One region of the Pseudogracilibacillus sp. SO10305 genome, then DNA from elsewhere that is predicted to be linked to it. Evidence: a T-box and tRNA genes for the amino acid it is inferred to sense, from the RefSeq annotation. Region 1 holds a T-box; the other holds one or more tRNA genes.
What was found. A T-box is a leader RNA that pairs with one kind of tRNA and senses whether it is charged. The one in region 1 lies ahead of SPD45_RS11330 (valine--tRNA ligase), so its partner is inferred to be a tRNA-Val.
Positions count from the first base shown of each region.

Region 2: it encodes a tRNA-Val, which carries the amino acid that the T-box ahead of SPD45_RS11330 (valine--tRNA ligase) is inferred to sense. The anticodon was not compared.

Region 1 covers NZ_JAXHDE010000014.1:55,868-63,437, forward strand. Annotated here, with positions in the region: gene SPD45_RS11320 (bifunctional folylpolyglutamate synthase/dihydrofolate synthase) at 1-241, opposite strand, end outside; gene SPD45_RS11325 (ATP-grasp domain-containing protein) at 317-1,198, shown strand; gene SPD45_RS11330 (valine--tRNA ligase) at 1,260-3,908, opposite strand; T-box leader at 3,953-4,175, opposite strand; gene SPD45_RS11335 (hypothetical protein) at 4,287-4,475, shown strand; gene SPD45_RS11340 (LysM peptidoglycan-binding domain-containing protein) at 4,472-5,386, opposite strand; gene SPD45_RS11345 (LiaI-LiaF-like domain-containing protein) at 5,484-5,966, shown strand; gene SPD45_RS11350 (DUF3298 and DUF4163 domain-containing protein) at 7,214-7,570, shown strand, end outside.
Region 2 covers NZ_JAXHDE010000002.1:239,724-247,293, forward strand. Annotated here, with positions in the region: gene SPD45_RS03740 (ribulokinase) at 1-1,482, opposite strand, end outside; tRNA gene SPD45_RS03745 (tRNA-Val) at 1,663-1,735, opposite strand; gene SPD45_RS03750 (DUF378 domain-containing protein) at 1,902-2,198, shown strand; gene SPD45_RS03755 (hypothetical protein) at 2,305-3,324, opposite strand; gene SPD45_RS03760 (hypothetical protein) at 3,486-3,692, opposite strand; gene SPD45_RS03765 (hypothetical protein) at 4,260-4,526, shown strand; gene SPD45_RS03770 (hypothetical protein) at 4,714-4,875, opposite strand; gene SPD45_RS03775 (TspO/MBR family protein) at 5,651-6,151, shown strand; gene SPD45_RS03780 (GlsB/YeaQ/YmgE family stress response membrane protein) at 6,153-6,401, shown strand; gene SPD45_RS03785 (DUF3243 family protein) at 6,557-6,862, shown strand; gene SPD45_RS03790 (GntP family permease) at 6,974-7,570, opposite strand, start outside.

The DNA of each region.
Region 1 (7,570 bases):
TTATCCCAGTAAAACTCGGCGATGAAAAAACACCGACTCGATAATTTTCAAGTCTTAACACATTTTGCATTAAAGTAACAGTCGATCCTTTACCATTTGTTCCAGCAACATGGATGACTCGTAATTTTTTCTCCGGATGGTCAAACGCTTCTAATAAACGATACATTCGATTTAGTCCCGGTTTAATGCCATATTTCCTTCTTTCGTTGAATAATGTTTCTATCATCTTGATCGATTTCATCTTTCTTCCCCACATTTTCTTGTAAATTTTATATTTTACATTAAAATTAGTATAGCAACTATTAAACGGAAAAGCATGTATGAAAAGATAGGTGAAAAAATGATTGGTTGGATAATATACAACGAACAAGATGCGAATGAAAATAAAAGTTATATTGAATGGTTTATCCTTGAAGCAAAAAAACAAGGCATCGATTTACAATTGAAACTGCGGCATGAACTAGTAATCGGAATAGAAAATGGTAAACAAACCATTCTCTATCAAAATATAAAAATAACGAAACCACATTTCGTCGTCATAAGAACAATTGAACCATTTTTACAATTATATTTTGAACAGCTGGCTATTCCAGTTTTCAATAATTATGAAACAGCCAAAATTTGCAATGATAAAGCAACGACATATATGGAAATGAATGCTTTACAAATTCCCGTCGTACCGTCATATTTTATGCATAAAGCTGCATTGCCAGAATCGATACCTTTTCCCTTTCCTTTTATTTTAAAACAAACGAATGGTCGTGGTGGTAAAGAAGTATTTTTCATACACAATGAAATAGACTGGGAGAAAGCAATTGAACAATGTGCTAATCATGCACTCGTCCTACAAAGCGCAAATGTCGTACTCGGTCGTGATGTACGTGTTTTTATAATCGGAAAAGAAATTATCGCTGCAGTGTTACGTAAAAACGACGCTGATTTTCGCGCGAATTTCAAGCTCGGTGGAACTGCTGAACGTTTCGAATTAAACAAACGGGATCAAAATATGATCATGAAAATTGTCGAGCGATTTGATTTCGGTTTAGTTGGAATTGATTTTCTCATTGGAACAAATGGCGAATTATTTTTTAATGAAATTGAAGATGTAGTCGGATCAAGAATTTTAAGTGAAACAACGGACATTAATCTATTACAAAAATACGTACATTTTATTAAAAAACGCGTAGAAAAGCAATAGCACATCGAAAAAAACATAAATAACCTAGAGTCAGATGACCGATCTAACTCTAGGTTAATTTTTACGCCTTTAATTCATGTAAACGATCTTGAACGATACGGCGTTTTTCTTCATATTCAATTTGTTTTTTCTTTTCTGCCTCTACCACTTGTGCTGGAGCCTTTTCAACGAAACCTTTATTACTTAATTTTTTCTCAACTAAAGCAACTTCTTTATTCCATTTTTCCAGTTCCTTTTCAAGACGAGCGATTTCCTTTTCAAAATCAATTAATCCTTCTAACGGTAAAAATATTTCTGCTCCCGTTACAACTGCTGACATAGATTGCTCTGGTACGATTGCATCCTCATCAATCGTAAGTTCACTCGTATTACAAAAACGTTCTATAAACAATCGGTTTACAGATAATTGATCAACCGCTTCTGTAGAAGTTGGTTTTAAAATCATATTTACTTGTCGTGACATAGGTGTATCTACTTCCGCTCGTATATTTCGAACAGATTTAATGATCGCCATTACTTGTTCCATTTGGTTAGATGCATCTACATCGTGAAATTTATTATTTACTGTAGGCCAAGTAGCAATCGTGATAGATGCTCCCTCATGTGGTAACTGTTGCCAAATTTCTTCTGTAATAAATGGCATATAAGGATGTAACATGCGTAATGTTTGATCTAACACATGTGCTAAAACAGACCGAGTCGTTGCTTTTTTCGTTTCATCCTCACCGTATAAAGATATTTTTGCCATCTCGATATACCAATCACAGAAGTCATCCCAAATGAAATTGTATAAATAACGTCCAGCTTCCCCAAACTCATATTTATCTGTATTCATCGTAACATGCTCAATCGTTTCGTTTAGACGCGTTAAAATCCACTTATCTGGTAATGACAATTCTCCAGTTAAGTCGATTTCCTTATATGTTAAACCATCCATATTCATTAACGCGAAACGAGAAGCATTCCAAATTTTATTAGCAAAATTCCAAGTTGATTCAACTTTCTCCCAATGGAAACGTAAGTCTTGTCCTGGAGTAGATCCTGTTAATAAGAAGTAGCGTAATGCATCTGCACCGTATTTTTCGATTACTTCCATCGGGTCTACACCATTTCCTAATGATTTACTCATCTTACGTCCTTCTGCATCACGAATTAAACCGTGAATTAACACATCTTTAAACGGTTTTTCATCCGTAAATTCTAACCCCTGAAAAATCATACGAGCAACCCAGAAGAAAATGATATCATAACCAGTTACTAATACATCTGTCGGGAAGTAACGTTTAAAATCTTCACTATCTTCATCCGGCCACCCCATTGTTGAAAACGGCCATAAAGCACTTGAGAACCAAGTATCTAACACATCGGTATCTTGCTCCCAATTTTCAATATCTGCTGGTGCTTCTTTCCCTACATATATTTCCTTTGTTTCTTTATGATACCATGCTGGAATTCGATGTCCCCACCATAATTGACGTGAAATACACCAATCACGAATATTTTCTAACCAATGTAAATAAGTTCCTTCAAAGCGATTTGGAACAAAGTTTACCTTTTCATTCGTATTTTGTAATTCCACAGCCCGATCGGCTAATGGTTGCATATTTACAAACCATTGTGTTGACAAGTAAGGTTCTACAACTGCACCACTACGCTCAGAGTGACCTACTTGGTGTACGTGGTCTTCTATGTCGAATAATACGCCCGCTTCTTGTAAATCACTCACTATTTGCTTCCTACATTCAAAGCGATCTAATCCTTCATATTTACCTGCGTTTTCATTCATCGTCCCATCTTCATTCATGACGAGAACTCGCTCTAAATTATGACGATTTCCAATTTCAAAGTCATTCGGGTCATGTGCTGGTGTAATTTTCACAGCACCAGAACCAAATTCCATGTCAACATAATCATCCGCAACAATTTCTATTTCTCGTCCGACAATTGGAAGGACTACTTTTTTTCCAATCAAATGTTTGTAACGTTCATCCTCAGGATGCACGGCAACAGCAGTATCTCCTAACATCGTTTCAGGTCGTGTTGTTGCAATTTCAATTGTTTCTTCACTATCCTTAATCGGATAACGCATATGATAAAATTTACCATATACTTCTTCATAAATAACCTCAATATCAGATAATGCGGTTTTCGTTGCAGGGTCCCAATTAATAATATACTCTCCACGGTAAATTAACCCTTTTTCGTATAATTTAACGAACACTTCTTGCACTGCATCAGATAAGCCATCATCTAGTGTAAAACGTTCCCGTGTATAATCTAGGCCTAATCCTAATTTGCCCCACTGTTCACGGATATGGTCAGCATACTCTTCTTTCCAGTCCCAAACCGTATCAACGAATTTCTCACGACCTAAATCATAACGTGATGTCCCTTCTGTCTCTTTTAATTTTGCTTCTACTACAGCCTGTGTTGCGATTCCGGCATGGTCCATTCCAGGTAACCATAATACATCATACCCTTGCATTCGTTTCATACGCGAAATCGTATCTTGCATCGTCGTATCCCAAGCATGTCCTAAATGTAATTTACCAGTAACATTTGGCGGAGGAATAACGATTGAGAATGGGGTTTTATTCGTATCTCCTGTTGCCTCAAAAAATTTCCCTTCTAACCAAAAACTATAACGATCACGTTCAATTGCTAAATGATCATATTTTGGTGGAAGATTTACATGATTGTTTTCACTCATTTTCATAGCCTCCTAAAGTTTGCAATAAAAAAACTTTCCATCCTAAATAGGACGAAAAGTATTATTTCCGTGGTACCACCTATGTTTACAAGTTTCCTTGTACACTCATAATGTACGTAACGTGTACGAACCGTTCTTTTCTTACTTTATTTCAGAAAAGCTGTCTTAAGGGCGACCTTCTAAAAATGTATATAGAAAACTCTCAGCAATTGTTTTCTTCTCTGGCAATATAACATGTTTTATACTCTTCCCTCGCACTACATTTCTCTTATACAGTTATTATTATTTTAAACTTTTACAATGATTTTTGCAACTTTTACAATAATTGTGTCCCATCTGTTGCGTATTATACATATAGTATGGCAAGAGGTGAACAATATGGGGAAATTTTATCGTTATAAATTGCCAACATGGTTATGTAAAATAGTGAATATATTGGAAAAAGCAATCGTGCCCATTCTCGTTTTTCAGCTAATTCGTACACTGTTTATAACAACAACGCTCGATTTAATTATTTTAACATTACTTATTATTTTGTTCATTCTTTTTTATGTACAGTGGCTTTAAGATGGCTTTTTCTTCGTTTTTATTTTTAAAATTTGTCCTGCTTCAACAATATCTTCTGTTAAATCATTATCTTTCATTAATTGATAAACAGACAAATCATATTTTTCCGCAATTTTATCTAAATAATCATTTTCTTGCGTAATATACATCCTCACATGTTCATATTGTTCTGTCTCATCATCATTAGAAAATAACATATGAAATAACGAGACAGGACTTTTTGTTGTTTCTTCTTCTACCACTTCTTCTGCAATCGCTTCTTCCTCAGCTATATTATCTATTTCCCGTTCATTCGATGAAAAACCGATAGTGACAGGTGTTTCTACCTCTTCCTCTTCTTCTCTATATATGTCATCCACCCCATCTACATATACTGCTTCTTCTGCTTGTTCCTCTTTTTTGTTTTGGTTTACTTTATCTGTTTTTCTTTCATCAGAATGAAGCTGTGTCGAAATAACATCAGGTTCTTTTTCCCCTTCCACTTGCTTTTTTTGTAAAGCCGTTTGATCGATACCATTTATCATAACATTTGCTGTTAGATGAATCGTAACAGGATTTTTTATTGTATAATCAAACATTTCCATTTGCATGGAAACATCATCTAAATTTTTAATTTTTGATTTCTCAATCGCAATTTCAATCGGGAATGCATGCAAAAACATTGCTTTATTTTCACCTAATAATTGTACTTGTTCCATTTGCGGTTCTTTTCTATCAAACGGTTCTTCATTTTCTAGCAAACGATAGTTTCCTTGTAAAATTAAATCACCTTTTAATAAAATGAAGTCATGTTTCATTTGCATAATAATATTCGGCTCCAAAGATATTTGCATCATCTCATCAATTTTCATATCATTGGAAACATGAATATATTCTTCTATTGGGATATACATTACTTCGTTTTCCTCCATCACAATCATTCCCCCTGTTAAAAAGACTTTTCTATATTGTATGTGGTAAAATATAGTTTATGAATGATCCGTTTGGAAGGAAAGGAATGTTTCAATGATGAAAAAGCAACACGCATTTGTTGCCTACTTATTAATAGGATTTGGAACGTATTTTTTAATTCGTCAACTAGATTTACAATTATTTGCTAATTTCTATTCATGGCCAACATTTTTACTTATTGTTGGAATTGCATATTTAATTCATGGATTTACGATAAAAAATGAGGATGATATATTTATTGGAGTCATTCTTACTGGATTAGGCATACATTTTCACGGTATTGAAAATTATCGTTTTTGGTTTGATCATTGGTCTATTTTTGCGCTCATTTTTGGGCTTGCATATATGATTCGATTTTGGCGAACGAAAAAAGGCTTTATTCCAGGTGTTATTTTATTAACGATTGCCTTTTTCATGATTTTTTCTGTTAGTTTGCCTTCTTGGTTTACATGGATTTATGGCGTCGTAGAATTTTTAGAAACCTTTTGGCCAGTAGCGTTAATTGCCATTGGTTTGTATTTATTAAAATTTAAAAAATAAATAGGAAAACGAACAATAGAAAGGAAGATAGCGACTCTCTATTGTTCGTTCTTATTTATTCGTTATTTGAATGATTGTCTCCCCAAATTGATACTATGCAGCCGGATGATGTGATAGAAAAGCGGTCGATTGTTCATATAAGAATTCGGTAATGCCAAATAAAGCCCCCATATCATATACATATCCCATTCGTTTTTTTCTAATGCAAATGCTACGTCCGCTTGTAGAAAATAAAAACCCTCTAAATAAGAGATGAATTCATAGATATCCTGTACGAATAATTTTCCTCTTCTGTTAAAGCATCTTCCGCATAGTTTGGCTGTCGCTTTATAAAGCCTTGGGTAATCATATTTTGTTTGGATGTTTTAAGAAGAAATTCCCAAAAATCATTTTGGTTAATACAGATAATGGAAGGATTTATTTAAATTTGCAAACATGAAAAATTGCAATTCTTTCTCATTTGCCTTTGAAGGGGTGTTCATGAATTGAATAAAAAGCAGATGGTTATTGGCGACCAATTCTTTTCATTCTTTTTACAGTGTTCCAAATTTTGGAAAAAAGTGTTTTAACCATTGATCTTATTCATATTCCCATTATTTTTCACATAAAATATAAAAAGATGCATTCTGGATCAATTATAGAGAGAGGTTCGTTATGCATAGACTAGCTTCGCATGAGGGGTTTGGTAACACAGTTCATTTACCTAATTAATGAACGATATGGTAAGGAGGTGTGTACCAATGACAATTGATAGTGCACTATCATTAATGATTTCTTTTGGTGCATTGATTGCTTTTATCGTTGCCAATCAAAGTAAAGAGAAATAATCCCCCACATGCATTTGTTAGGCGCTGAAGGATTATTTCTGATGTTGCCTTCCCCTCTTTGTCGGGTCCGGTCTATTATGGCCGTCTCATGTCACACACATGAAACGGTCTTTAATAATGTATGTTAAGTGTAAAATTATATGACAATAAAAACTTACCGAAATAGTGCTTAAATCGTTAAGTATTTGTATCATTATGAACAATGTAAATAGCATAAAGTGTTAAATAAAAATAGACATTATCGTCTAATATAAGGAAATGTCAAAATTAAGAAGGAGAGGTATCTTATAATATACGTCGACATGTTTCGAAGAAGGAAAAACAAGGCTACATTTTATCCTTTATTTATTCTATTTAAGTTTATTGAAAAGTTCTCTTTCTACTGTTTGAGCATATGTTATTAAAAAAGGAGTGTGCCGAATGGGATCAATCAAATTTCCTGTTTTCATTCAAACGATGGTAGTAGAAGCCGAACCAAACACAAAATTATATTATCCACAAGTAACTCATTTGCCGGATCAAGTAAAAAGGAAGATAAATAACGTTATTTTTCAAGCAGTAGAAGATTTATATGAGCAACAATTTATCGAACAACAAGCAACCGATTTTGCGGAAGCACTTGGAACATATGAAGTAAAATTAAATGAACGGCATTTATTAAGTATTACTTTATCCAATTATAGTATCGCTCCACAAGCAGCGAACGGACTGACTATGATGGATGCGTTAACTTTTGATACCAAAACTGGTAAAACGTATACTTTAAGTGATTTATTT
Region 2 (7,570 bases), on a different contig from region 1:
ATTTTTAGAGCCTGCAACGACTGCACCATACATTGCCGAACCAATAGCAGGTGTAATATCACTTGCAGATACACTAATCGGCTTTCCTGTTACATCCGCATAAATTTGCATTAACAATTTATTGCGTTGTGGCAAACCTCCACATGCAATTAACTCTTCAATTAAAATTCCTTCTTTTTGAAATGTTTCAATTATTAATTTTGTGCCAAAAGCGGTTGCTTCAATTAATGCACGATACATTTCTTCTGGCTTCGTCGCTAATGTTTGCCCAATAAACACACTGGATAATTTCGCATCCACAAGAGGGGTACGACAACCATTATGCCAATCCAATGCTAATAGGCCGTTTGCACCTGGTCCTAATTTAGTAGCTTTTTCTTCTAACAATTCATGCACCGAAATATTTCTTGTATTTGCTTCTTCCACTATGTACGCTGGAACATTTTCTTTTACAAACCAGGCAAAAATGTCACCTACTGCAGCCTGACCAGCTTCATACGCATAATAATTAGGGATGATACTATCTTTGACCACTCCACTTATGCCAGGTACATTTTTTTCTTCTTTACTTAGTAACATATGACATGTCGATGTTCCCATAACGAGCACCATTTTATTTGGCGTTGCAACCCCCGCACCAGGTACACCTGCATGTGCATCAATAATTCCCATCGCAACTGGAATTCCTGCTTGTAAACCAACTCTCTCCGCAAACTCTTCCGTTAGTCGACCAGCTAGCTCGCCAACCGATGCCACCTCGCCACCCAGTTTCGTCTTATATAACGAAGCAAGTTTTGGATGTAATGCTCCTAAAAAATCTTCGCTAACATATCCCTCTTCTTCATGCCAGGTTCCTTTAAATCCAGCTGCACAACTATTACGTTTAAACGAATTAGTCATTTGAAAGGTTAACCAATCTGCCGCTTCGACGAAAAAAGTTGTCGCATCATATACTTCAGGTGAATTCTCCAAAACTTCTAATACTTTTGGTAACATCCATTCAGATGAAATAATTCCACCGTATCTTGGTAACCATGATTCCCCACGTACCTTAGCCAATTCGTTAATCTTTGTCGCCTGTTCTTGAGCAGCGTGATGTTTCCACAACTTTAACCAAGCATTTGGCTCGCTCTCCCATTTTTCATCCAAACATAATGGAGAAAAATCTTCTTTTACTGGTAAAATTGTACACGATGTAAAATCCAATCCTATTCCGATAATATCTTCTTTTTCGATATTCGCTTTTTGTATACTAGCTGGAATGGATGTTTCCAATACTTCTATATAGTCAAGCGGATGTTGAAGCGCTGTTTCTCTCTTTGTAATCGCGGCACCATTCGGTAATCTGTCAGTAATAACGCCATGGCAATATTCCGTTACATCTGTAGCAACTACTTCGCCCGTTTGAACATTCATTACAATCACTCGACCCGAACCAGTACCAAAGTCTATTCCAATCGCATACTTTCCCATACTATCCATCCTTCATAAGTTGTATTTATGTTAATAATAGCAAAACTTTCTCACAAATCCTACAACTTATAATATTTGTTGACGAATTACATTTTTACTTTTCGGTACATATTTGATAAGTAATGTGTTTTAAAGATAATATGAAACGAAAAACCCCTCAATGCTATATGCATCAAGGGGTCCCTTGTATGACTCCGATTGGGCTCGAACCAACGACCTCTACCCTGTCAAGGTAGCGCTCTCCCAGCTGAGCTACGGAGTCGAATATGTAAGAACATGTATTATAATAGCCAATATATACGGCTTTGTCAACAAATAACATAATCAATGACATTATCTCTACACATTTTATTGATTCATAACGAGAATATTATTCGAGTATAATAAAACCTTTTTTGTAAAGAATATAAAAAAGGAGGTTTTGGCTTATGAATTGGTCACAAATATTAGCCTTAATTTTAGTTATAATAGGTGCTATTAATTGGGGCTTGATTGGTTTGTTTCAATTCGATTTAGTTGCATCTATCTTTGGTGGACAAGGAGCAATCTTATCTAGAATTATTTATGCATTAGTTGGGTTAAGTGGCTTATACGCACTAACTTTATTCTTTATTGGCATGGACGATGATTTTGTCGATGATGAAATGAGATCGAACAGACCGAATTATGGTACAGAGTTTGGTGATGATTTCGATCATTATACAAATCGGAATGATATAGATTAACTAGAGAGTAATAAAGTTTTCTTTAGAACTCGGAATCTTTTTGCTAATGAAAAACCCCCTTTAAGTTAGATCCTGATTTAACTTAAAGGGTGCACATATTTTGTGTTTATTCGAACGAATGTAATAATCCTAAAACAAAATCCATATTTTCCTCAGGATTTTCTATTTTAACTTCTGCATCGTAATACATTTCTGCTTCTTCTTCCTGCCACATAATTTCAACGTAATTATCTTTTACAGCTCGAACATGATATTCTTTGCCCTCGTATTCCACGATTTCTCCGTGTTCTTCATCAGCATTCATGAAAAATGGTGGTTCATCATCGCGCACTTTAAATTCTAAAGAAGGTGCATCTGAAGAACCTTCTATATCTGACGATTGTTTAAACGTAAGTTTGAACTCATGACTATTATCCTTTTCGCGGAATTCCTCCGGTTTTAAAACTGTAAAAATTTCAATTGATACTTCCTGTCCGTCTTCGAAAGGTAACTTTGTCGGCATTGGATATTTCGTGAAATCATAAGTTACAGGTTTTTCACCTAATAACTCTAGATCTGAGATAGAGGTTAAAACTTCATCTAATTCGTCTTCTTCAAAATCATCTATGTTTATGCTATAATCCATATCTTCATATGTATACATCAACTTATCATCATTTATATAAAACTCGATATCATTTACTGTATCAAATAATTCAGTATCATCATCTTTCATTTTATATTCGTTGTCTGTAGAATGAATGCTAATTGTTTCATAATCTTTATGTCTAAAGTGTATAGACATATCATCTAAGTCTAGTGAACTGAAGAATGTAGTCGACCCTGTTAATTCTTCTTTAGGATAAGGAAGCTCTTTTGGAACATAAAATGATTCAATATTATCCCAAGCTGTATTTAATTCCTCGTAAACATCAATCGTATTAGGATATAATTCTAAATTTTGAGGAGCATCTGTTTCCTCTTCCTCAATACCCTGTTCCTCTTCTTGATTTGTAGCTTCATTTGTTGTTTCGTTTTCGTCGGCTTTTGCCACATCATTGTCGGAAACATTGTCATTTTCGCTACACCCCATAACAATAATGCAGGAAAGTGTCACTATCGTGAATACTTTGAAAAAATTCCGCAATATAATACCTCCTATATTTTTCGTTAATATTCATATTTATACCATACTAGGATAATAATGTACATATAAAAAAAGATAGCATCGATTCGTAAGTATGCTCTAATTTATTAAAAATGTTATAAGTGGTGAATAATTAAAATATTATGTATGTTATTTCTTTCCTATTCATCCTTTTTAGGACTCACCAATATCGTTAAACCATTTTCATTATCCCACATTTTAACCCATGGATATGTATTGTTAGGTAATTTAAATACACGTTCTTCTAGAGGTTGTATGGACGTATTCAAAACATCACAGCCATGTATGATCGTTGCAGGATGTATATGAACGACTCTATTTGTGTTATTGAAATATACAAATTTCATTTTTAAAACTCCTCATCATAAAAGTTTTTCTTTTAAACATCATACAAAATTTTTACTCCCTTTGGAAATACCATCCATTTGTATTCTATCAAATATCATAAAACTGAGATTCAGTATTACGCTTATTAGGAAGGAAAATATGAAATACATAAATAAAACATCTATTAGTCATACATCTAATTACCATATTTTGTTGCGGTTTGGCCATTTATAGTGCAACATAGTTAATATGATAACAATAAAAAGTTGGTGATACTTTTGATTTCACGGACAATACTTCCGTTTTTAAAAATGTTAAGTTTAATATTTATTATTTTTTCGATCATTTACTTACTATTAAGGATTTCTACCGGATTCATAGTGCATAACTACGGGTATCTTATTTATTCTCATAATTTACAATTAAATTTAAAAGAAATAACGTATTATTTAGACTTATTTATTATTTTCATCAATATTATAGCTACGTCCATATATTTTAAAAATAAAATCCTTCCTATCCTTTTAATGATTTTTATAGTAGCTTATTTACCTTTGCATTTTATTTTTAAATTAGGAATAGAAGATGTGACAGAAGTAAAAAGTGAATACTTAAACGATACCTATTTAGTAGAATTGTTACATACACCAGTGAGCCGTGAAAAAATATCACTTAGTATTTTTGTATATAAAAAAGAATTTCCCTTCATGTATAAGAATGTTGGCAGAAAAATCGAAGTTTTCTCTAAAGTAACAGATGAAGAAACGATAAACTTATACAAAGACAATGCATACGAAGTAAGTGAAGATGGTAAATTTTTAACATATGGAAAATTTGTTATCCCTTTAGAATAATTAATAAAATATATTTTTAACTTTTAAAAACAATCAAATATCCCTATAAGCTCTAGAGATTTATTCTAGAGCTTTTAAAATGCAAAAATTTGCAATTAGAAATTTAAAACAAAACAACCAAAGCCTTGCATATAAATTATTTCTTTTTTAAAAAAACACGTCCAATTTATAAGTGTATTAATGGAAATTATCTTCCCTTAAGCCTCACCAATGCCAAACAAATAATACTAATCGATAATAAACTAAGCGCTGTACTTATATCTATCTCGTTTAATATATTTAAAACGAACGTACTAACACCCATAGCTAATGCAATAGCAATTAAAATGAAAGAAAATTTTTGATTCATCGTAGTACCCCCAAAAATAATTTCTTTAATCATACACCAAGGAAATGTGAAAGTCATTTTTATAAGATGAATTACTAGCATGATTTAATATATTAGTTTGTTACTAAATAAATCGATTACAATTACAATTTTTATATCTCCTAACATATTTACTTTTTAGTAAAAAGTGTAGCAATGAACTGAGTGTTAATCTACCCATCGGAATCCATTGATTCATAAATGTCGTCTTTCTAATTACAAATTTAAATACCGGATAAAATAAGTATATTATAAGCAGTCATCTCCTTATTTAATCAATATGTTAATTTCAGATGAGGTCAGATTAGTGATTAAGTAGAATATCAAAATGGATTAATATTGGTCTTGCTTTACAGCAAAAAATATAACATCTTTCATATAATAGTTGTAGCTTGAACATCCCCAAAGTTTACATTAGTTCTCATGTTACATGCACAAAATAATAAGGAACAAATACTGATTCCAAAAATAAAACGATTAGTAAGGATCGCCTTTTATGTAGTAACTAATTTTATTATATCCATTTTCATTCATAAAACCTCAATGTACGAGAATAATAAAAATGGAACTCTGGATTAGTTCCACATAAACCGATATAGTTTATCATTTCCTTTTTGTGGGAATATAAGTACAAACCATAATATGACAAGTGAAAACAAACTTGAAAGCTTTGCTGTTATCACGAAAATAACATATACCTTTTTATATAGGAAAAACATTTTCGTTATAACAAGTACTTTTAGAATAGGTGATCAAAATGAATTGGAAAAAACTGCTTGTTCGTGTATCTATCCCTGTCATTGGAGGGGTTGCTTCAGGCTATATAGCGAATCGTGTAAACGAGTCTCATTCAACAAAAGAGCAATACAGTAAATTGAAATCACCACCTGGATCACCTGCTCCTATTGTTTTTCCAATAGTTTGGACTGGACTGTACACGACAATGGGGATTGCGCACCATCTTGTTAAAGAAGAAAGAAAGCATTCAAATGTAGAAAGTACTTCCTATTACTCACAACTAGGATTAAACATGTTATGGTCATACTTATTTTTTGGTTTAAGATTACGTGGAATAGCTTTAATAGAATGTTTTATTCTTTTATCCACAATATTATTAACGACGTATCAATTTGGGAAAGTTTCAAAAACTGCTGGAAAGTTAATGATACCTTATGTTATGTGGACAACTTTTGCCACATACTTAAATGCTAGTACATGGTATTTGAATAGAAATTTATCAAAATTAGAGGAGGAATAAAATGGGAACTTTATGGACACTTATTGTTGGTGGTATTCTTGGTTGGTTAGCAGGGTTAATTATAAGTAGAGATGTACCTGGTGGAGTCATTGGGAATATTATTGCTGGTATCGTTGGTGGTTGGTTAGGTTCTATGTTAATGGGAGACTTTGGACCAGAAATAGGCGGTTTCTTTATTATCCCAACCTTAATCGGTGCAATTATTGTAATTGGTATCATAAGCTTCATTATGGGTAGTATGCGAAAATAATTTGTTTATTATGTGTAAATCCCTAGCATTAGAATACACACCTAATGCTAGGGATTTTTATTTGAATAAAAATATTATTTGTATTTTTTACCATGGTTAATATTACATCAATTAGCTCATAATTATACATAGAAATTAAAAAGGAGTGATTTGACATGGAGATGCAAAATAAAGTACAAAAAGAACTAAATAATTTGGATAGCGAACAAAAAGATTCCATCCTAGAAAATTTTGATCGCTTTAAACAATACCTTTTAGAAAAAATCGAAATTGGAGAAAGTATGGGATTAGGCGATGATAAGCTTGCAAAAGCAACGGAATTAGTTGCAAATTATCTCGCAAAACATGAAGAACCTCGTAATCGGGAAGAACATCTGTTAATGGAGTTATGGAAATCCGGTTCGAAAGAAGAGCAACAATCACTTTCTCATATGATCCTGGAAATGATTAAGAAGTCTTAAAGCGTTTATTTTCCATATAACAATGATTTCTTCAAAGATCTTTAAGTAAACTATAACGATACTATTACTTATATCCCCTAGAAATCACTATTTTTTCTAGGGGATATATAATTAAATAAAAATAATCCATAATATGAATGTCACTATAATCGCAACAATACCTTGTAATAATGTTGCCATCGTTTGTCCTTTGTATGCTTGAGTAACAGACATACCACTGAACTCTTTTACAACCCAAAAGTAACTATCATTCACATGAGATACAACCATTGATCCAGCTCCTGTTGCCATCACAACAAGTGCTAAAGGAAGTGCTCCTTCAATTCCTAATCCTGGAAGTAAAGGTGCTATTAAAGTTGAAGTAATTACTAATGCAGCTGTAGAAGAACCTTGAGCTGACTTTAACGCAGCAGCTATAATAAATGGTACAAAAACAAAGGCTGCTCCTGTAAAGAATGTATTGTTACCAAATGATTCAATAAAATCAACAATAGATGTTGAACTGATGACTTTTCCAAATGCTCCACCAGCACCTGTAATTAATAAAATTGGTGCCGCTTCTTTAATTCCAATTCCAATCCAATCTGTTAACGTTTCTTCATCATATTTAGGTAATAACATAAAAGCAAATAATATGCCAACTAATAAAGCGACAGATGGTGATCCTAAAAACACAAATATATCAAAAATAGTTCCCGACCATTCTGC